Regions from separate parts of the Aedoeadaptatus acetigenes genome, predicted to be linked through region 3. Evidence: riboswitches for the same ligand, from Rfam matches in the RefSeq annotation. Region 3 holds a riboswitch; each other region holds the start of a gene.
What was found. Region 3 has a riboswitch for FMN ahead of ribD (bifunctional diaminohydroxyphosphoribosylaminopyrimidine deaminase/5-amino-6-(5-phosphoribosylamino)uracil reductase RibD). Riboswitches for the same ligand answer to the same signal wherever they lie in the genome.

Region 1 (7,649 bases), on a different contig from region 3:
TCCCTTGGGCGAGCGAGTCCTCACGACCTTGGAGGAAACGGGCTCGGACAATCGGGAATACACCTTGGGCACCTCCCACGGCACCCACGTGGACGCACCGGCCCATTTTATGGCCGGGGGAAAGATTTTATCGGATATTTCGCCGAAAGAGCGCTACCTGCCTCTCTACGTCCTCCACTTGGAAGACAAGGTCAAGGAAGATCCCGGCTACGCCGTCACCGTGGACGACATTTTGGCCTTCGAACAAGAATACGGCGCCATCCCGGAAGGGGCCTTCGTGGCCTTCTCCTCGGGCTGGTACAAGCGGATTTATTCCCAAGAAGACTTCACCAACACCCACGACGGTGTGGAAGTGACGCCGGGCTGGTCCGTGGCGGCTCTCGAGTACTTGAGCCGCACGCGGAAGATCGCCGCTATCGGCCACGAAACATTAAACACCGACGCCGGCCCCGAAGCCGCCGAAGCGGGAGATTTGGTGGCCCAACGCTTTTGGCTCAACGAAAACAAATTCCAGGTGGAAGTCATGGCCAATTTGGATCGCGTGCCCGCTGCGGGGGGTATCATTATGATCAATGTCCTTCACATCAAAGGCGCCGTTGCCTTTCCCGCCGAAGTCACCGCCGTCTTCGACGCATAAAAATAAAGCTATTGCCCGATCACAGGCAATAGCTTTTTCTCTACCACAGGGGATTTAATTCGTCGAGGAAATCCTGCACCGTGGCGAAGGCTTCGCGCTCATTCTCCAGAATTTCTTCGTTGGCGCCGGAAAGAGAGATGGTGCCGATGCATTCCCTTCGCTTGTCGAAAATGGGAATGGCGATGGAGCCGAGGCCGTCGTTGATTTCGCCGATTTCTAGGGCGTAGCCTTTTTCTCGCGTGGCCTGCATCTCCTCTTTCAAGACGGAATCTTTCGTAATGGTCTTGTCCGTGTAGGCTACCAGGCGCGTGTCTTTAATGTATTTGTCCACCACCGTCTCCGGCAAACTGGCCAAATAGGCCTTGCCCGAGGCCGTGGCGTGGAGGGGAAAGGGCGTGCGTGAGCGGGTCATAATCAAGTAGCGGGTGTTGTCCGGCACTTCCGTAAATACGGTTAAAAGCTGGCCGTCTTCCACCATATTTAAACGAGCGCTCAGTTCAAAGGCATTGGCCCAAACGCGAAGCATGGGCTGAATTTTATTTTTTACGTGAAATAAGTATTGGTCTTCCACGAGATTGGCCTTGGGAATAAAAGCCAAGCCCAAGTGGTAGTCATTTTCCGCTTCGTCGCGGCTTAAGTATTGAAAGTGAACCAGGGTATTGACCAAACCGCGGGTGGTGTTCACATTTAATTTCACTAGTTTAGATATTTCCGACAAACTCAGTTTCGGATGCACGGCATCGAAGCAATCCAAAATAGCAAATGCCCGTGCAAGGGACTGAATGGTTCGGGGCGTCTTGTCCATAACATTCTCCTCATTGTCTATATCGTTTCCTATAATAAGATTACACCACATGAACGCGAAGAGAAAGGGAAAAATCATCTTGAACAGTGAAAATTTTATGATACACTATTAGAGCGACTAAATAGAAAAGGAGAAGGATCTTGAGCAACAGAACCGGAAAAATAGCGGCCATCGTCCTCGGCGTGTTGGCCCTTATCTATGTGATCGGGGCTTTGGCCTTTACGCAAGTCTATATGCCGAACACCTCGGTAAACGGCGCGGATATTTCCCTTCAGCCGCGAGCCGATTTAAGGGGAAATTTCGAAGCGTCCTGGAAGGATTACGCCTTGACCGTCGTGGGAAAAGACGAAAAAACCGACACGATAAAGGCGTCGAGCATCGACTACAAAGAAACCATGCCTGATTTTCAAATGAAGGAATACAGTCCCTGGGCCTGGCCGGTTTATGCCTTTGCAAAGAAAGATTACAAGGTAAATACCGCCATCACCTACGACGACGAAAAGCTTGAAAAGGCATTGGCAAGCATGCACATGGTGGCGGATAAAGACATTACGGACCCGACGCCGGAAATGATCGCCTACGAAGAGGGCAAGGGCTATGTCATTACCGAAGCCAGGGAAGGCACGCGCCTTGACGGACCGAAGCTCAAAGAAGCCGTGTTAAAATCTCTGCATAAACAGGATAAAAAACTGGACGCGAAGAAAGCGGATCTCTATTTGAAGCCCGTGCCGGCGGAAGATTTGGACCACATGAAAAAACACGTGGCCAGCTTAAACGCCATCGAGGAATACAAGCTCACCTACACCTTTTCCGATCGGGAAGAAGTGTTGGCCGGGGAAAATTTAATTAATCTTTACAAATCTGCCGACGACGGCAGCCTGGAGCCGGACGAAGAAAAAGTGAAGGAATACGTGGCCGGTCTGGGCGAAAAGTACGACACCTTCAGAGGCACGCGGGATTTTCAAGCCACCGGCGGCGCCATGATGCGCGTCAAAGGGGGCATTTACGGTTGGCAAATCGACCAGCCCAAGACCCGCGAGCAGCTTATGCTCGCTATGAAGGATAAAAAAGTTCAAAGCATGGAGCCGGTGTACAAGCGAAAAGCCGTGAGCCGAAACGTCAACGACTTGGGCAACAGCTACATCGAAATCGACATCGCCCGCCAACACATGTGGCTTTACAAAGAAGGCAATCTCGTCATCGACGCCCCCGTCGTTACCGGCAATCCCTACGCCGGAAACGGAACGCCCACCGGCACCCAGGAAATCTGGGCCAAAGAGCGCAACCGCTACCTGACCGGGGAAACCTGGAAGAGCTATGTGAAATATTGGATGCCCTTTAACTGGACGGGATGCGGCATTCACGACTCCAACTGGCGGGGAAGTTACGGCGGCAGAATTTATTTAGGCGGCGGCAGCCACGGCTGCGTCAACACGCCTCCGTCGAAAGCGCCGACCTTCTACGAAAATGCCTTTATGGGCATGCCCGTAGTCATCTATAATTCCAATAAACACGCCATCTGATAAAAGCGCCGCGGGGCGCTTTTTTCATCCATTGAAAAATTACTGTGAAAATAGAGGAAAATTTTGCCCGAGCCCTGTTTTCCCGCGGCCATTTGTTGTAAAATAAGTTGTACGATTTGCTTGTATGACAGGAGGGTATTTTGAAAACCATTTACGAAGGAAAGACGAAGGACATTCGACAAGAAGACGGCAAGACCTATTTCTACTTTAAAGATGACGTCACGGGCAAAGACGGCGTCTTCGATCCCGGTGAAAACCAAGTAGGCCTTTCCATCGAAGGTTCCGGCCGCGCATGCATCGCCATGAGCAAATACTTTTTTGAAAAATTCGAAGCAGATAAAATCCCTACGCACTACATTTCCGCCGACGTTGACAATCGTCTCATGGAAATCAAGCCCGCCAAAGTATTCGGTAAGGGCCTGGAAGTGATCTGCCGCTTTAAAGCCACGGGCAGCTTCATCCGCCGCTACGGCAAATACGCCAAGGACGGCGACGATTTAAATCGTTACGTGGAATTTACCTTAAAAGACGACGAACGCCAAGATCCTCTGATCAACGAAGACGCCCTGGTTCTTTTGGGCATTTTAAAAGAAGGGGAATACGACCGCATCAAGGAACTCACTCGCTCCATTTCTCAAGTGATCTACGACGACTTAAAGGCGCGGGGCCTTGAAATGTACGACATTAAATTGGAATTCGGCCGCTTGGAAGGCAGCGACGAAGTCGTTTTAATCGACGAAGTCTCCGGCGGCAATATGCGCGTCTATAAAGGGGACGAATACATCGAACCCCTGCGTCTTTCCGAAATGATCGTCGGCAAGTAAAAAGGCTCTATAATATCCATTGGGGAGTAAGCTCCTCAATGGATATTTTTGTGCAAAAAGATAGCACTTGTTTTCCCTATCGCCTAAAATTAAATCACCACAAAATAATAAAGGGGGTCAAACAAGTGCAAAACAATATTACCACATTACTTTTAGGAATCCAAGACGTCGAGGTTACCGCTGTTTTAGAAGAAAGACGGCTCATTACCATTGACTGCAAACCCGTTCATGATCGGGTTTGTCCTCACTGTGGCTCGACCCACGCTTGGGTCCACGATCACCGGGAGCAAGTGCTTCGGGACGCACCGATGCGCCGAAAGCACGTGCTTCTGCGGGTTAAGAAGACACGGTATGATTGCAAGGATTGCGGGGCGCGCTTTGAGGCACCTCTTTCCTTTGCCGCCAAGGGCAAACAGATGACAAAGCGCTTAATCGCTTATGTGGTGGATGCGTTTCGAGATATCCGGTCTGTATCGGAGCTGGCTAAGGAGGTGGGGATTTCAACGACGAGTATTTTCCGTATCGTGGCTTGTTTATTTGTGCCCAGAAAAAAGTTGCCTCGCGTCTTTTGTATCGACGAGTTTAAGGGAGACAGCGGCGGAAGCAAGTACCAAACCACCTTGGCCGATGGGGAGGCTCATCGGATCATCGACATTCTTCCGACGCGCTACGGCAAGGATTTAGCCGCGTATTTCTCTTCCATCGATCGAGCGGAAAGGCGCGGCGTTGAAATCTTTGTCAGCGATATGTGCGGCACCTTTAAAGGCGTTCAAGAGGCTTTCTTTCCACAAAGTACCCACGTCATCGACCGGTACCATTTTATCCGCCAAGTCCATTGGGCCTTGGAAAACGTCAGGAAGCGGGAACAGAAACGGATGACGGTAACAGAAAGAAAATGGTTTAAACGAAGCCGTAGCCTCCTGAAAAAGCCGGCTAAAGACCTCACTCAAGGGGAGAAAAGCCTCGTCGCCACCATGCTCGAAAAGAGCGATGCCATTCGAACCGCTTACGTCTTAAAAGAAGGCTTTTACACCTACGTCCTTTCTCAGAAAAACAAAGAAGCCGCTGCTACTGCTCTTTCAACATGGATGGAAGAGGCTAAGAAAAGCGGGCTAAAGGAGTGGCGCTACTGCTTGCGCGCTTACACCAACTGGTTCGAGGAGATTACCAACAGCTTTGATTACCCGTGGAGTAACGGCTACGTGGAAGGAACGCACAACAAGATCAAGACCGTGAAGCGTGTGGCCTTTGGGATGCAAAACTTTCATCATTTTCGAACGAAACTGCTTTTCGTTTGTTCAAAAGGTCGGTGATGAATGGCTTTTAGGAAAACAAAAAGGAGCCTAGTTTTCACTAGACTCCCCAATGGTTGACATAGAACCAGTAAAAAGCATGATTGCGCAAAAGAGCCCTGCGGGGCTTTTTTTGTTGCCGACATTTTCTGAAAAAGGTTTTCATTTATCTACAAACGTGGTATAATAAGGACAAATCAAAGATTATAAATCTTCAGGGCGAGGTGGAATTCCTCATCGGTGGTAAAGTCCACGTGTCGAAAGACTGAATTGGTGCAATTCCAATACCGACGGTAAAAGTCCGGATGAAAGAAGATCTTTTTTTTCATGTTTTTATGCCCGAGGACGCGGGCTTTTTTTGTGCCCGACAAGGAGGTACCATGAATCAAATTCAGCGGACGAAGGCGCGTTATTCCACACGAAACCTGACGCGTCTGTCCCTCTTATCCGTCATCGCATTTCTACTTATGTACGTCGAATTTCCCTTGGCCTTTATTGCGCCGCCATTTATAAAAATCGACTTGTCCGACATGCCGGCCTTAATCGGCGGCTTCGCTATGGGTCCCGTGGCGGGGATCACCATCGAACTGGTGAAGTGCATCCTCACCTTTTTCGTTCGGGGCACCACCACCGGCGGGGTCGGGGAGTTGTCGAACTTTATCGTCGGCGCCCTCTTCGTCGGTCTCTCGGCGAAATTTTACAGCCGCCATAGAACCTATCGCGGCGCCGTCGTCGGTTTGTTGATGGGCGTCATCGGCATGACCCTCGTGGCCACCTTGAGCAATTACTTCGTGGTCTTTCCCCTCTACGGCAAGATCATGCCCATGGAAGCCATCATCAACATGGGCCGGGCCGTAACGCCTCGGGTGAAATCCCTTTGGGACCTCATGGTCTATTGCATCGTGCCCTTTAATTTGGTGAAGGGGCTCATCGTTTCGGCGGCGACCTTGGCCTTGTACAAGCGCGTCTCCCATTTCCTGCACGACTGATCGAAACACCCGCTTTTCGAAGCGGGTTTTTTCTTGCCCGGAAGGGTAGTCAAGCTTTCTTTACAAATGCGGGCGCAAACACTATAATAATTTAAAGGAAAAACGATTGCTCATCAAAAAACAGGGGAGCATTCCGCACTATTTTTTAACGTTCGTAAGGAGGAAGTCATGGAAGACGGCAAATTGAAAGTAAAAGCCAACGGGGCGGCGCTCTTGCCCTTTATTCTCTTTGTATTGGTTTACCTTGCCACGGGCTTGATCTTAAATGCAAGAGGCGTGGAAATGGCCTTTTACCAAGTGGCGGCACCGGTGTGTATCTTACCGGCCATCGTGCTCGCTTTTATTATGTTTGAAGGCACGATCGACGACAAATTCAATTCCTTTGTGCGGGGTTGCGGCGACGAAAACATCATCATCATGTGTTTGATTTACATATTGGCCGGCGCCTTCGCCACCGTGTCGAAAACATCCGGCGGCGTGGACTCCGTGGTTAACTTCGCCCTGTCCATGATCCCCGTTCAATACATTACCGCCGGGATTTTTCTCATCAGTTGCTTCATTTCCCTCTCCACCGGCACATCCGTGGGCACCATTTCGGCGGTGGGCCCCATTGCCGTGGGCGTGGCCCAAAAGGGAAATCTGTCCCTGGCCCTGGTTATCGGCGCTTTGGTGGGCGGCGCCATGTTCGGCGACAATCTCTCCGTCATTTCCGATACCACCATCGCCGCCACCAGGACGCAAAATGTGGAAATGAAAGACAAGTTCCGGGCGAATATTAAAATCGCCCTTCCCGCTGCGATTATCACCTTCGTGATCTTTCTCTTTGTAGGCAAGCCTACGGGGGAAGTGGTGCTCGACGACTTAAGCTACAGCTTCGTCTTGATCATCCCCTACTTGTTCGTGCTGATTTCGGCGCTGGCCGGCATGAATGTCTTTTTGGTTCTCGCCAGCGGCATCGTGCTTTCAGGTGTTATCGGCATCGCCACCGGCGGGCTCACCATGATGACCTTCGCCCAAAACATTTTCGACGGCTTTAGCGGCATGTTCGAGATCTTCCTCCTGTCCATGTTAACCGGCGGCCTGTCCTACATGGTTTCGCAAAACGGCGGCATCGAATGGTTGGTCCAAAAGATCCGCAGCTTTGCCAAGGACGTGAAGTCGGCGGAAGTTTCCATCGCCCTCTTGACCCTTGTAACGGACGCCGCCACGGCCAACAATACGGTGGCCATTATTATCGACGGCCCCGTGGCCAAGGAAATCTCCAAAGACTTTAAGGTGGATCCCAGGCGCTCGGCGTCTTTGCTCGACGCCTTTTCCTGCGTCATGCAAGGGATCATTCCCTACGGCGCACAAATTTTAATCGCCGCCGGGCTCACCAAGGAACTGGGCGCGGCAGCTGTCTCTCCCGTGGAAATCATTCCCTTCCTCTGGTACCAAGGCCTGCTGGCTCTCTTCGCCCTGGCTTCGATTTTCATCCGTTTCGCCGATCCCAAAGACAAATGGGATTTCGAAAAGGATATGCCGCAAGTTCAATAATCGTGATTTAACAGAGCGTCGACGAAACCGTCGGCGCTTTTTC
Region 2 (7,649 bases), on a different contig from region 3:
GAAATGCGATTTTATTAAGTATTCTTGCCATGCTCCTTTGGGGGAGCGCCATTCCCTTAATAAAATGCACCTTTACGGAGTTGGGCATCGGCCAAGGGGATGCGGGGCTAAAAATCTTGGTGGCGGGGATCCGGTTTTTACTGGCCGGTTTTTTGACTCTCATCTATTTTAAGGTGAGCGAAAAGGGGCGGCGGATCGCCTTTAAGGAAGTCAATTGGAAATTCGTCGTGATCCTGGCTTTGATTCAAACGTCCTTGCAATACATTTTCTATTACATCGGCCTTTCTCACGTGGCCGGCGTGAAATCGTCGATTATCCAATCCACCAATGCCTTTCTCGTCGTATTAATTTCGGCGATCTTGATCCCGAACGAAAAGGTGAACCCGAATATTCTCATCGCCCTCCTATTAGGGACTGCAGGCATCATTATTTCCAATGGCCCGGCGGAGAACACCGGCGGCGTGCGCTTTGTCGGGGAAGGCTTTGTGCTCATCGCCACCACCCTAAACGCCTTGGCCTCGGTGATGATTCGAAAGTACGGAAAGGGCGTAAATTCCTTTATCCTTACGTCCTTTCAATTTATGATCGGTGCCGTGGTGCTCATCCTCCTGGGGCTCGCCATCGCCGGCAGGCCCTTGGCCCTGACGCCGAAAGCTTGCCTCATGATTTTATACGGCTCCTTTATCTCGGCGACCTCCTTTTCCATTTGGACTTCGGTGCTGCAACACTACCACGCCAATGAATTCGGCGTCTACAAACTGTTTATACCGATCTTCGGTTCCCTCCTGTCGGTCCTCGTATTGGACGAAGCATTTACCCTAAACATGGCCGTGGGCCTGGCTTTGGTCCTCTTCGGCTCCTTTATACTAAACAAGAAAAAAATAAGTTTCGGAAAGTAGAAAAAATCGGAAAACCGGCGTCGACGATGAAGCGGACGTCGGTTTTTTTGTCACGTAAGCGGGCGATTTTGATGGAGAGGGATTTTATGATAAACTATTTAAGTTAAGTAATGGCATTTCACAAAGGAGAATGAATGAATAAAAAAACACTAAGCATTATTTTCGCCTACGTCGGCGTCCTCACCGGAGCCGGCCTGGCCAGCGGGCAGGAGCTCATGCAGTATTTTCTGTCCTTCGGCCTTCCCGGGATCTACGGCATCGCCGCGGTGGGCGTGCTGCACGTGGTGGTGGGCGGCATTGTGCTTCAATTAGGCAGCCACTTCGTCGCCGAAAGCCACATCGACGTGTTGGACGAAGTCACCTCCACCGCCGTGACGAAATTCATGGACTACGCTCTTATCGTCAATTGCTTTTTAATGGGCTTTGTTATGATTGCCGGCGCCGGATCGAATCTGGAGCAACAATTCGGCCTGGCGCCCTGGATCGGTTCCCTTCTGTGCACGGCCCTCATCGTCGTCGTGGGCATGTTGGATTTCGATAAAGTGGCCAAAATCATCGGAGCCTTCACGCCCTTGGTCCTGGTCTTTACCTTGATCGGCGCGGTCTACACCATGGTCAAGGCGAGCCCGGACGTGGCGCTTTTAGACAGCTTGGGCAAAACTCTGCCACCGGCGCTTCCCAACCTCCCCCTCTCCACCATCAATTACTTCGGCCTCTGCATGATCAGCGGCATTTCCATGGCCTTTGTCTTAGGGGGCAGCAAAACCGACCCGGCCGAAGCGCGCATCGGCGGCATGATCGGCGGCGCCCTCGTGGCCATTCTTACGGGCCTCGTCGGCGTGACGCTCTTTCTCGCCTTGGGAATCGTAAAAGATGCGGACATTCCCATGCAGACCGTTTTAGACAGCGTGCATCCCGCCATGGGCCTCGCCATGTCCATCATCATCTTCGGCATGATCTTTAACACGGGCATGTCCCTTTTTTACTCCGCCGCCAGGCGCTTTTCCGCCACAGAAGGCACCTTTAAGCGCAATCTGATTCTCTTTACCTTGGCGGGCTTCGGCCTGTCCTTCTTGGGATTTAAAAAATTAATGGCGATTCTCTATCCGATATTGGGCTATTTGGGATTGATCCTGATCCTGATTTTAATCGCCGCCTGGATTCGGGAGCGGAGCGAAATCAAATCCGAGATAAAAAAGAGAAAGAAAATCAACCGCCTCACGAGAAAGAAATTGGACGACGACGAAGAGTTTACGAAAAAAGACAAAGAAAAACTGGAAAAACTCGCCGAAGCCTCGATTATCGACGATGAAAAAATCAAAGACGCCGTGGAAGAAGAAGTGGCTGAGGAATTGGAAGAAGAAAATGACGAACAGACAGATTGACCTGAAAAGGAATGGAATCGAGCAGGCGGCTTTCGCGCGTTTGCTCGATTTTTCTGCGTCTGACGCCGCATTTATGGCGATTTTGTCGGATAAGCGCCAGAAAAAACAAAAAATTACATGAAATCATTGACCGCGTCATAAAATAGTGATAGATTAAAGATGAAAGTTTTCTTCGGAAACGAATGTATTCTACTGGCGGTAAAAGCCCGCGAGCGCATAGCTGATTCGGTGCAAGTCCGAAGCCAACAGTCTGGTCTGGAAGGGAGAAGGAGGCTTTTCGGCTTGTTGCCGGATGCCCTTTCCCTTCGTCTTCCGAAAAAAGCATCCGGTGTAAGAAATTCCCTTGGGGAGGCTCATGTCGCCGGATGTTTTTATTTGCGGCAAACTTCCCGAGAGTGAAAAGCGAAAAAGGAAGGTGCATGGTGAAAAAGACGCAAACCGTCGACAGCCCTTTGGCGACGGAGCCGATCTCGAAGCTCCTTATCCGCTACTCGGTGCCGACGACCCTGACCCTTATGGTCAATTACCTTTATAATATCGTCGATCAAATCTTTGTGGGCCGGGGTGCGGGAATCACCGGCATGGCGGCGGTAAACGTGGCCTTTCCCGTCGCCATCCTCGTCAACGCCGTCGCCCTTATGCTCGGCGACGGCTGCGCCGCCAACGTCAGCCTGTGCTTGGGGCGAAAAGATCAAGATACGGCGGATCGCATCTTCGGCCACGGTGTCACCTGGATCATCGTGAGCGGCCTCGTCATGGCCATCATCGGCACCCTGTTCGCGCCGCGGATCGTGCGACTTTTCGGCACCACGGACACGGCCTACGACGAATCCCTCGCCTACCTCAGGACCATCGCCGTCGGCTTTCCCTTTCAACTCATCTGCCCCGCCTTTACTGCCATGATTCGGGCCGACGGTTCGCCGAAATACACGATGAAATGCATGATGGCCGGCGCCGCCATCAATATCATCCTCGATCCGATTTTTATCTTCGGCTTGCATATGGGCGTCGTCGGTGCGGGGATCGCCACGGTCATCGGCGAAGTCGTCGCAGGAAGCCTGTGCCTTCTCTACCTGCGCCGGCTCAAGACCGTGTGCCTCACAAGGGATGCCCTGCGCCCGACGAGAGCCTTGACCCTTCGGATAGTAAAGCTGGGCTTCCCAAGTTTTCTGACACAGGTATTGACCGCATTGGTGCAAATTGTGCTCAACAATCTTATGCGCATCTACGGCGCCGCCACGATCTACGGCAGCGACATGGCCCTCTCCGTTTACGGCATGATGATGAAAGTTTACCAAATTGCCCACGCCATGTTCGTCGGCGTCTCCTCTGCCATTCAGCCCATCAACGGCTACAATTTCGGGGCGAAAAACTACGGGCGGGTACACCATACCTACCGCATGGCCACGACCATCGCCCTGGTCATCTCCGCTTGCTGGTGCGCAGTCTACCTGCTGCTTCCTCGGCAGATCGCCGCGCTCTTTGTCTCCGACAATCCCCTTTACCGGGATTGCGCGGCCCACTTCTTTAGGCTCTACATGATGGCCTTCTTCCTCTACGGCATCCACATGACCACAGCCTCCTTCTTTCAGGGTATCGGAAAGCCCCTCCGCTCCCTGGCGATTCCTCTGGTGCGTCAGGGCGTCCTCCTGATTCCCCTGGCACTCGCGCTCTCCGCCACCTACGGATTGGACGGCGCCCTTTACGCCGTGCCCATTGCAGACAGCCTCACCTGCCTTCTGTGCGTCATCATGGCCCGGGCGGAATTTCGCGGGTGGAAAAAGCGGGGATGGATCGAGGAATGATGGAATAAGGATTTTTAAAAGCAGAAAAATTGCGTGGCAGATAAGGAATGAAAAGAAAAATGATACGACCCGACGCATCTTTCAGGTGGAGTCGGGTTTTTGATTGGAAGAAAAGATGCACCGGGCTACCTAATACTTGAGTAAAAGTGGATAAAGACGTTGATTGACGATAAAATAGATTTGAACATTAGGTATTGGAGGAGAATGTGATGGAAAAGAATCAATTCGGCTGGGTGGATTTTTACGGAGAGTTTGCTTCGAAACTTTTAGATTATAAAAACAGAAGAAAAGAGCTGATAGAGAAGGTCGTGGCGATCTATACCATGACGGGCATCAGCATGCCCACATTGGAAAGAGACAATCAACTCGTCGACATCGATCCCTTTACGGTCTTCGGCCTTTTTAATAAGAAGCTGACGGACAAAAACCGCGTGAAGATTCTCACGGCCATTGCCGAGCTCTTTGACGTCAAGACGGCGGTACCCACGTCATTTGACAGCTTGCCGGTGCTCAATCCTCAGAATGCGACGTTTTATTATTTTGTCGATCAGCGGGGCGCCGAGGACATCGACGATTTGTGGGGCTTGTATGAATCGGCTTTGGCCTATGCACAATCGCCAACGGCAGAGAACCGGAAGACCATGTCCCGTGATTTTAACTTGGTGATGAAGAAAAGAGGCAGCGGTAATAGTAAAATTACCATGGCATTGTACTGGATTGCTCCGGACGCATTCTTAAATCTAGACAGTCGCAATGAATGGTATATTTATGAATCGGGAAAACTGCCTGCCACATTTGTAAAACAGCTTCCTAAAACTGAATCTAAGATGGCCGCTGCAAAATACTTTGAGATCATTGAAGCATTGAAAAGGTATTTGCAGAGCGACGAAAGCCTTTTAAAAGACTTTAAGGAATTGTCATTTGAAGCATGGGTCTATTCGGAACAGGTGAATAAGGAGAAATCAGAGGAAAAGGAAAACAAACTTTCCAATGCCTCAATTCTTCAGTGGTTTGCTCCGTTAATTCAGGCTCTTCGTGATTTAGATGGTTCCGCCACTCCGGCTGAAGCACGGGCAAAAATAATAGAGAATGAAAACTTAACTGAAGAAGAGGTCAGTGTTACCAGAGGAAAAAACAATGTAAACAAATTCGAAAATGAAGTGGCTTTCGCGCGCAGTTACCTTGTAAATGCAGGATACATCGATAAGAGTATTTATGGCGTATGGACTTTAACAGAAGCAGGCATGAATGTTGAGATGACGAAAGAGCTGGCCTCTGATATATTCAAAAATGTTTTGTCAGCCGGCCCGGCTAAGTCGGATAAAAAAACCACTGCGCTTGCGGACGAGGATGTGAAAACGAAGCGCTATTGGATCTACTCGCCCGGGAAAGGTTCCGGTTTGTGGGATGAATTTTACAATTCCGGCATCATGGCCATCGGCTGGGGCGGGATGGGTGATCTGACCGCCTATGACAGCAAGGACGCCATGAAGGCAAAAATGAAGGAGATTTATGACGAAAGCCTTTCCTACATAAATTCTGCCCATTTAACTTGGCAATTTGCCAATGAGATGAAAATAGGCGATGTCGTTTTTGTGAAAAAAGGCATGCACCGGTTGATCGGCCGCGGCGTTGTCATGTCGGATTACGAATTCGACGGCTCAAGAAACGATGAGTTTAAGCATATTCGCCAAGTCGATTGGACTCACCGCGGCGACTGGCCCCATCCGGGAAAAGCGGTCACGAAGACCCTGACTGATATTACGCCTTATTCGGATTATGTAGAAAAGCTCAAAGACATTTTTGAAAATGAGTCCGAAGAGGACGTAGAAGAGGTAGAAAAGATCTATCCGCACTATACAAAGGACGATTTTTTGTCTGATGTTTATATGTCGGAGGAAGAATACGAGAAATTAATCGGCATTTTGCGGATCAAGAAAAATATTGTCTTGCAGGGCGCGCCCGGCGTCGGGAAGACTTTTGCCGCCAAGCGGTTGGCCTTTTCGATGATGGGAGAGAAAGATGTGGAACGAGTGATGATGATCCAGTTCCATCAGAGCTATTCCTATGAGGATTTCATTATGGGCTTCAGGCCTTCCGCCGACGGATTCGAGCTGCGGCGCGGCGCTTTCTATAACTTTTGCAAAAAAGCAGAAATCGACGGCGACAACGACTACTTCTTTATTATCGATGAAATTAACCGGGGGAATTTGAGTAAAATATTCGGCGAGTTGTTTATGCTTATAGAGAATGACAAGCGGGGCGTGTCCTTGCAGCTCTTATACTCCGACGAAAAGTTTTCCGTGCCCAAAAATGTTTACATCATCGGTATGATGAACACGGCGGATCGCAGCTTGGCCATGCTGGATTACGCATTGAGAAGGCGGTTCGCCTTTTTCGAAATCAAGCCCGGATTTGCGACGGACGGATTCGAAGCGTATAAACTTGGCTTAGAAAATGAAAAATTTGATCGATTGATCGCCTGTGTGGAAAATCTAAACAACGCTATTTCCATAGACGAATCCTTAGGGGAAGGCTTTTGCATCGGTCACAGTTATTTCTGCAACCTTTCGGCGGAGACAATTGACGAGCAAGTCTTGTCCGGCATTGTGGAATATGAGCTGATTCCGCTCTTGAAGGAGTATTGGTTCGATGAGCCGACAAAGGTGGAAAATTGGATCGGCAGATTAAGGAGCGCGATTCAGTGATCCCGGTACGAAACATTTATTACATGCTGTCCTACGCCTTTCAAGCCCTGAATCGACAGGGATTCAAAAAGATTGCCACGGAAGAATTTAACAACACGGCGGAGTTAATGGCGGCGATTTTGGCTAAGGGCATCGCCTTTCAGTTGAAGCGCGGGTTGGGGAAAGAGTACCTGCTTCAAACCGAGGAGCGATCTTCCGTTCGGGGGAAAATCGACATGGGAGAGTCGATTAAGACAAACAGCATGCTCAGGAAGCGATTGACCTGCACATACGATGATTTTTCCGCAAACACCACGATGAATCGAATCATTAAATCGACGGTGGCGCTGCTTCTTCGTGGGGATATTACCGGAAAAAGGAAACAAGAACTGCACAAGCTTATGGTATTTTTTGCCGATGTCACGCCCATCAATTTATATAAGGTAAATTGGAATCTGCAATACAATCGGTACAATCAGACTTATCAGATGTTGATCTCCATCTGTTATTTTGTCGTAAAAGGTTTGCTCCATACGAATGTTGACGGCACGACGAAGGTCATGGACTATCTCGATGAGCAGAGAATGAGTCGTCTCTATGAGAAGTTTATTTTGGAATACTATAAAAAGCACTACCCCGGGCTTTCAGCCGCCGCTTCCCAAATCCCCTGGTCTTTAGATGACGGCTACGACGATATGCTTCCCGTGATGCAGAGCGACATTCACCTCGAAAGAGAGAACACGGTGCTGATTATTGACGCGAAATACTATGCGAATACGACCTGGGTACGATTCAATAAACATACGGTTCATTCGAATAATCTGTATCAGATATTTACCTATGTCAAAAATCGCGAATACCAATTCGGCGAAA
Region 3 (7,649 bases):
ACGAAATAAGGCGCCCAGTCCGGCTTCACGGCGATGTGAAGGAGATAGCCCCCTTCGTGTGGCTCGATGCCCTTCACCTCTCCCACCGTGTCCACGTGACCCTGGACGATGTGTCCGCCCATGCGGCTCGCGGGAAGAAGGGCCCGCTCCAGATTCACGGCACTTCCCGGCCGCAAGCGGTCCAGAGCGGATTTTTTCGCCGTCACCGTCATCATGTCCGCCGTAAAGGTGCCCTCCGCCATGGAGGTTACCGTGAGGCAGACGCCGTTGGTGGCGATGGAATCGCCGATCTTCGTGTCCTCAAGCACCGTCTGCGCCTTGACCCGCAGGACGATCCTCTCGCCCCGCTTTTCAAGAGCAGCCACGGTGCCCACTTCCTCTACGATTCCCGTAAACATCCTCTGACCCCTCCTACAAACAGGTCCGGCCCCAGCATCTTCACCTCGTCAAAGGCGAAGTCCCGCCGCTCACTTAAGGACGCGATGGCGCGGCCCGCGACGGCATCTTTTCCGCCGCCGAACAAGGTCGGGGCTAGGTAGAGGGCGAATTCATCCACTAAATCTTCGTCGATGAGGCTGCCGTGGAGGCGTCCGCCCCCTTCCACCAAAATGCGGCCCATGTCCTTGGCGTATAGGTCCTTTAACACGGCCCGAAGATCCAGCTTGCCCTTCTTCTCTTTCACGACTTCCACGACGACGCCCCGTTCTTTTAGGGCCTTCATCTTGGCCTCCTCCATGTGCACCGTGTAGACGATGGTGGGCTGAGTGCCGTCGTAGACATTGGCCTCGAGATTCACGGCGCCGCGGCGGTCCAAAATAATCCGCGTGGGATCCTCTCCTTCGCCGCTGCGATTGCTGAGGCGGGGATTGTCCTTGATCACCGTGTTGGTGCCCACGAGAATTCCGTCCACTGCACCGCGAAGCTTATGACCGTCCTTCCGCGCCGCCTCCGATGTGATCCATTGGCTTTCGCCTGTATCCGTGGCAATCTTGCCGTCCAATGTAGTGGCGAATTTACAAATCACATAGGGCGTCTGCGTCAAAATGCTCGTGAAAAAGGCCCGGTTCAGGGATTGGCATGCCTCCTCAAGGACGCCTACATCCACCTGAATCCCCGCCGCTTCCAAAGCGGCGACGCCGCGACCGGCGACCTTTGGATTGGGATCCAAGGTGCCTACCACTACCCGGGCGATCCCCGCCCGCTCGATGGCCACGACACAGGGCGGCGTCTTTCCGTAGTGGAAGCAAGGCTCCAAGGTCACATACATGGTGCCGCCCTTCGGCGATTCCTCCACCTGCTTCAGGCAATCCACCTCGGCATGGTCCAGGCCGAAACCGTGATGGTAGCCCTCGGCGATGACTCGCCCGTCCTTTACCAAGACGGCGCCTACCATGGGATTGGTCTTGGTCTTGCCCAAGCCCTTTTTCGCAAGAGTCAATGCCCGATTCATATACTGCTCATCCATAAAGCCTCCTGCATTAAAAAAACCGAAGCGCAATGCTTCGGAGTGACAATCAAATGAAAGACAACAAAAGTTGCCTTCGCTTCTTCTTTCATCCGGACTATACCGTCGGTATCGGAATTGCACCGATTCAATCATACGACTCGTGGACTTTACCACCGGTGAGGAATTGCACCTCGCCCCGAAGAATATATGAAGTTCAGGAAATGTTTTCCTTTCATTATGATACCACTTATAGCTTACCCTGTAAAGAGATTTTGTCGCCACACGGTTAAAATTTTATCCCCCACTCGGTACAATAAATAAAACGAGAAATTTTGTAATAAAGAACACCTTCCCGCGTATATACAAGTGAAAGGACAAGGAGGTGAAGCCAATGGATAAAACCACCGACATGCCGACGGTCATGGACGATACCGTCACATTTGAAGCGGTCTACGATCGCTACTTCGAGCCCGTCTTTCGTTTCGTCACCTACCGCACCGGCAATCGAGAAGTGGCCAAGGATCTCACGGCGGATATTTTTCTTAAGATCTACAGGAAATTTTCCGCCTACGATCCGAAAAAAGGCAGCTTCGAGGTGTGGCTCTATACCATCGCCGGCAATCATGTGAAAGACTACTACCGCAGAAAGAATCGCTTTCAGTGGTTGCCTATCACTGCAGCAAAAGACATGGCGGAGGAAGATCCCACGACCGAAGAACAAATGGAAAACAAAGAAGAAATCGCCTATTTGCGCTGTGCCGTGAAAAAACTGAAGCCCCGGGATCAGTTGTTGGTCAGCTACAAATTCGGTGCGGAGCTTTCCAATCAGACCATCGCCGCACTCATGGACACGAATCCCAATCACGTGGGCGTCATGATCCACCGCCTGCTGAATCAATTGCGAAAAGAAATGGAGGCCTATTATGAATAAAAATAAAAACCCCCAGGTTGACGTAAGCCAAAATTTAAAAAATCTCTACGCTACCGATGAAAAAGACAAGCAGGAGGTCTACGCAAAAATGAAAAATAAACAAAAGAAACAATATAAAAAGCCCGCCATCGCCGCGGCCTGCGCCCTTTTAATCGCCACCCTCCCCTTTACGAGCTTCGGCGGCGGCATCGTGAACACGGTGAAACAAGCTGTAAGCCCCTCGGGCCGCATCGTCGTTAACGAAGACGAGCCGGCCGTGGCCATCCCCTTCCCCGACGAATTAAAGGGAAAGGTCTTCGACAAAGAGGGAAATGAAATCACCGACCTCGAAGTCCTGAAAAATGCAGAGCACGTCTACTCCAAAGACGGCCGGGAAATCGTGGGAAGCAATTACGACGAAGCCACCCGCACCGGCGAAGTCACCTTTGAGTACGCCGACGAAGTGAAAAAAGATACGGGCGACAAGGCCCCGGTGGATGTTATCGCCAAAAAATTAAACTTCAATCCCCTGGTCTTCTCGGAGAAATACAACTACGTGGAATCGGAAATCTTCGCCGATCCGGGGACACTTTCCGATTACGTCGCCTTCACCTATGAAAAAGACGGCAAGACCATCTACCTTAACGAGCGAATCTCGTCTCCTGAAACCGCCTATGAAACCGGCGGCGAAGGCAAAATCTACGAAGTCAATGTGGACGGCGTAAAGGTCATCATTCAAGGCCGTGATGCCGACTTCGAACGAGACGGCCTCCTCGTCTCCATCTCCGCCGAAGGCGCGGACAAAGACGATCTTATCGCCATGGTAAAAGACTTGCATTTGTTAAAATAACTTCGCCCAAGCCGCCGGAAAAACCGGCGGTTTTTTTGCGCAACAAAAAAACACCGCTCTCGGCGGTGTTTGTCTGTATGTGCTTAACGTTTGGAGAATTGGGGAGATTTACGGGCTTTCTTCAAGCCGTATTTCTTTCTTTCCTTCATTCTCGGGTCGCGGGTCAAGAAACCTGCTTTTTTAAGAACGGGACGGAAATCGGGATTGGCTTCTTGCAGTGCGCGTGCAAGACCCATGCGGATGGCACCGGCTTGTCCGGTGTAGCCGCCGCCGTTGACCTTGACGAGGACGTCGTATTGGCCTTCGGTTTCCGTAATGGTTAAGGGCTCTTTTGCCACGGTACGTAAGGTTTCGTAACCGAAGAAGTCGTCGAGTTCTCTGCCGTTGACGAGGAATTTGCCGCTACCGGAGAGGAGTCTGACTTGGGCTACGGACGTTTTTCTTCTACCTGTTGCTCTAATTTGATCTGCCATGTAATTCACCCTTCCTTACACTTCGTAGACTTCCGGTTTTTGCGCTTCGTGGGGATGGTCCGGACCGGCGTAAACTTTTAATTTACCGAACATGGACCGACCCAAACGGCTCTTGGGAAGCATGCCCTTGACCGCGTATTCGATGACGCGTTCCGGGTGCTTTTCGCGAATTTCTTTGTAAACAACTTCGCGACGTCCGCCCGGGTAACCGGTGTGGGATGCGTGAATCTTGTTGTCCCATTTGGTTCCGGTTAATTTTACCTTATCGGCGTTAATGACGATAACGTAATCGCCGGTGTCCACGTGGGGGGTGTAAATGGGCTTGTGCTTGCCGCGTAAAAGCGTTGCGACTTCGGTAGCCAAGCGGCCGAGGACTTTATCTTCGGCATCGATGACGTACCATTTTCTATCTACTTCATTGGCTTTCGCCATGGTTGTCTTCATGGATGACCTCCTGCTATATCAAAAGGGATAATGTTCAAAAGTTTCCGGGGCTTTAAAACACTAGCAATTAGTATAGAGCAAACCGCAGTATCTGTCAAGTGTTTTTCGCTGATTTGTGCCCTTTTCTCCCATGGCGAAGTTTTTTACTTCGGGCTATAATAAAGATACGAACAAGAAAGGACGTGACTTATGACAAACCACAACGGGCATCTTCCCCGCTTTAAATATTTTTCCTACGACTGCGACCACCACGTAAAAAAAGACTACTCCATCGTCCACGACCCGCGGCCGCTGCCTCTCTCCGAGGCCATCACCCGGGCCCTGGAGTATCTCTTGTGGTACGTGCCCAATATTAATTCCTTTCAGTCCCCTTCCAATGTGTTGATTACCGAGCCCCTTTACGAGGATTTCAGCTTCGGCTTGGTCTCCGAGGCCCTTCACCTGAATGCCGAGGACATTTTGTTTTTGGATTACATTGACGACGACATCGTCGACTACTACATGGAAGCCATTTGCACCAACTGCCAGAAGGTGATCCTCACCACCGGGGAGCACGAGACCAAAATTTCCGCCTTGGTGCGCCACATGCGAAACGCCATCGCCCACGGCTATTTTACCGTGGTGGAAGACCGCATGATCGCCTTTGACGTGAAGCATTTTCCGAAAAAAGACGACTCCTACGGCTGCACCGCCGTCTTGAAATTGGATCCCCTTCATCTGGTCAGCGCCTTAAAGCTTTTGGAAGAGGAAATGACCCACGAGCGCTTGGCGGCCATGGCCTTTTCCCGCTGCGGCTACGAGATTTTGGAAAACGACTACGACAATCCCGAGCTTCCCTACGATTTTACCATGGAAAAAGACGGCCTCGTCTACGCCGTGGAAATTAAGCGCATCGCCATCGAAGGCGTGGCCCATGCGGAACATTTGGACAGTATCCTCGCCCACTTCCCGAAAGAGGTAAAGGAAAAGAAGGTGCTTCTCATGGATTCCGCCGTCTTGGATTCCGAAGCGAAAAAGGCCCTTCGCGAAAACAAAATTCTGCTCCTTGACCGAGACAATCTAAAATCCCTCATGTCCGGCGACGATATTTTAAGCCGCATTCAACGGAAGATGCGCTAATTTTCTTTCCTCGACCCCCTTCGGTCGATTCGCACCAGGCTCAGCACCGTAAAGAGCAGGCTGCTCCGATGGCTGTAGCCCGTGTATTTCGGCTCCCAATAGGCGGCGTATTTCATTTTGAAGCTGCGCAGCCCTTCAAAGGAGTAAAGGCTGCTGCCGAATTTATACACGAAGTAGGCCAGTTTTTCCTGCAAAAAGCTGTGTTCGTTGATGCCTACATTAGCCAGAGGTGCCATGCCCAGGTCGAAGGCGATTTTGCCTTGGTCTTTAAAGTAAGCGAAAAGATTCAGGAAGATAAAGTCCATGGTGCCCGCCGGGGCTTCTTGGGGATCGTAGCGCATGAGGTCGATGGTGGCCCAACCCTCTTTGTAAACGGGCATGAGATTGGCGAAGGCGATCATCTCCCCTGCCCCGTCTTTTACCACGGCCATGGGCGCCCGGTTCAGGTATGCTTCGTCGAAGTAGCCCATGGAAAAGCCCCGCTCGCCCCTGCCTTCCAACCATTTGTCGGAAATGGCTTTTAAATCGGCGAGAAAAGACGCGTCGTAGGGCGGCTCGAGGACCTCAAAGTGCATGTCTTCCTTGGCGAATTTGTTGAGCACATTGCGAAAGGCCTTTTTGCTCTTTCCCTCTAAAGTAAAATCCTCCAGATCCACCACGGCGGTTTCGCCGAATTTCATAAAGTGGAAGCCGTAGTCGTGGAGCTTCATAATCAGCTCTTTCGATACCTCGTAAAAGACCGTCTCATAACCCATTTCGTCCGCGTCCCGAATAAATTCTTTTACGCAGTCATCTACATACTCGGGATTGCCCATGGGCTCGCCCATGACGATGACCCGGTCTTGGGCGGTTTTCATTTGAAGGGCACACATGTCCTCTCCCTCCACCTGATACCAATAGAGGTCCTTGTCCCCCAAGTACACGAGGCCCGCGTCCATACCGCCGCCGTAGGCCTTCAGAAGGGCTTCGACGCGCGCCATGTCCGGTGCCTCGCCCACGGTTTTGCCTTCGCCCCGCACGTGGCGGTAGATGGCCAAGAGCACCCCGGCGATAATGGGAAGCATCAGGCTGATGCGCAACCAGTTTTCTTCAAAGGGCAGGACGATAAATTCCCGGGCCTTCAACAAGAACCCCATGCCCTTGGCCTTGCTTGCGATGGAAAGCAGGTACATCGTAATAAAGAAAAGGGCGATTCCCAAGTCCGTAAACAGGCTTTCTTTTCGGTAGATGAATTGTTTGCGGTACAGATCCCGCCGGGAGGCGACGGTGAGGGTCGTGAGGAGGATCAGATACAGATAGGTGATGAGCCCGAAGCCCGTCATGACGGCGTAGACGAAGGTGAGGGCCAAGAAGAGCAAGGTGGGCCCCATGGCTTTTTCCTGCCGCTCCACGTGAATTCGCCCGAGGAAGATAAAGACCAGGCCCAAAAGGATGCTCGGCGATTGGTAGAGAATGTTGGCGTGAATGGGATTGAGTTTCGCCAAAAGCTTGATGGTGTTTACTTTGTCGGGAATCGTGGCGGACAAAATCATAAAGATTCCGAAGATATACATCATCAAGGAACAAAGGTCGTGGCCGATGGACTTGGCGAACTCCGCCGGCACGCCGTCGTTTTCTTCGTTGAAGCTGCGGCCGAAGTGTTTGATGAAAAAGTACAGGCCGATAAAAAAGGGCACCACGTAGTAAAAGAGGCGATACAAGAGCAGCCAGGCCAGGGCGTTTTCGTAGCCGATGCCCAAATTCCCGAGCCCCACCAAGGTCATGAGATCGAAGGAGCCCAGGCCGCCGGGCATTAAGGACACCATGCCGATAAGGTTCGTGGCCACCACCACGGTAAAAACTTCCGCCGGGTGAAAGGACTGGCCCATGGCCCGCCCGATGAGCATGAAAGTACCGATGGCGCTAAGCCATTCCAAAACCGAGGTTAAGAGCAGTTCCCTTTGCGCCCACTGAGGCACTCGTTTCTTGTCTTCTTTTTTGCGATTGGAAAAGAGGATCACCGCCGGGGAGTAAATCAAGCCGCCGACGAGCCAGGGGGCGTAGATCGCCGCCGTGGAATCCCGATTGAAATACAGGTACACGAGGCCGAAGAGGCTCAGGGCGGAAATGCCGATTAAGTAGTAAAAGTACGTTTCCAACACGACTTTCACCATTTCCACCTTGTCCTGCTTCCTGCCGTAGAAATAATGGCGCAGGCCCATATTAATCAAGCCGCCGAAGCCGATCAGGTTGTTCATGGTGTTGACGGTGTAGCTGGTTTCGTAAATGGTTCGCTTGTCCAGGTCGTTTTCCAGGAGGCGATTAAAGATCACATCGTAGTTCAACATGGGCAGCACGGCGAGTATGCCCGCGATGAGCATGAGCGTGACGTTCAAAAATGGAATGCCGCCCAAGGTGGCCACCACT

Region 1: another riboswitch for FMN. It lies ahead of OCV31_RS01860 (ECF transporter S component); the one in region 3 lies ahead of ribD (bifunctional diaminohydroxyphosphoribosylaminopyrimidine deaminase/5-amino-6-(5-phosphoribosylamino)uracil reductase RibD).
Region 2: another riboswitch for FMN. It lies ahead of OCV31_RS07570 (MATE family efflux transporter); the one in region 3 lies ahead of ribD (bifunctional diaminohydroxyphosphoribosylaminopyrimidine deaminase/5-amino-6-(5-phosphoribosylamino)uracil reductase RibD).

The regions. Positions count from the first base shown of each region.
Region 1 is NZ_JAOQJD010000003.1:22,140-29,788, reverse strand. Features, by position in the region: gene OCV31_RS01885 (cyclase family protein) at 1-637, shown strand, start outside; gene OCV31_RS01880 (IclR family transcriptional regulator) at 678-1,442, opposite strand; gene OCV31_RS01875 (L,D-transpeptidase family protein) at 1,583-2,965, shown strand; gene OCV31_RS01870 (phosphoribosylaminoimidazolesuccinocarboxamide synthase) at 3,106-3,789, shown strand; gene OCV31_RS01865 (ISL3 family transposase) at 3,828-5,102, shown strand; FMN riboswitch at 5,288-5,402, shown strand; gene OCV31_RS01860 (ECF transporter S component) at 5,462-6,070, shown strand; gene OCV31_RS01855 (Na+/H+ antiporter NhaC family protein) at 6,239-7,606, shown strand.
Region 2 is NZ_JAOQJD010000012.1:47,539-55,187, forward strand. Features, by position in the region: gene OCV31_RS07555 (DMT family transporter) at 1-899, shown strand, start outside; gene OCV31_RS07560 (YkvI family membrane protein) at 1,034-2,284, shown strand; gene OCV31_RS07565 (hypothetical protein) at 2,265-2,405, shown strand; FMN riboswitch at 2,449-2,559, shown strand; gene OCV31_RS07570 (MATE family efflux transporter) at 2,704-4,089, shown strand; gene OCV31_RS07575 (AAA family ATPase) at 4,299-6,797, shown strand; gene mcrC (5-methylcytosine-specific restriction endonuclease system specificity protein McrC) at 6,764-7,649, shown strand, end outside.
Region 3 is NZ_JAOQJD010000008.1:81,683-89,331, forward strand. Features, by position in the region: gene OCV31_RS05745 (riboflavin synthase) at 1-398, opposite strand, end outside; gene ribD (bifunctional diaminohydroxyphosphoribosylaminopyrimidine deaminase/5-amino-6-(5-phosphoribosylamino)uracil reductase RibD) at 380-1,465, opposite strand; FMN riboswitch at 1,542-1,655, opposite strand; gene OCV31_RS05755 (RNA polymerase sigma factor) at 1,839-2,378, shown strand; gene OCV31_RS05760 (hypothetical protein) at 2,371-3,207, shown strand; gene rpsI (30S ribosomal protein S9) at 3,291-3,680, opposite strand; gene rplM (50S ribosomal protein L13) at 3,696-4,124, opposite strand; gene OCV31_RS05775 (restriction endonuclease) at 4,314-5,243, shown strand; gene mprF (bifunctional lysylphosphatidylglycerol flippase/synthetase MprF) at 5,240-7,649, opposite strand, start outside.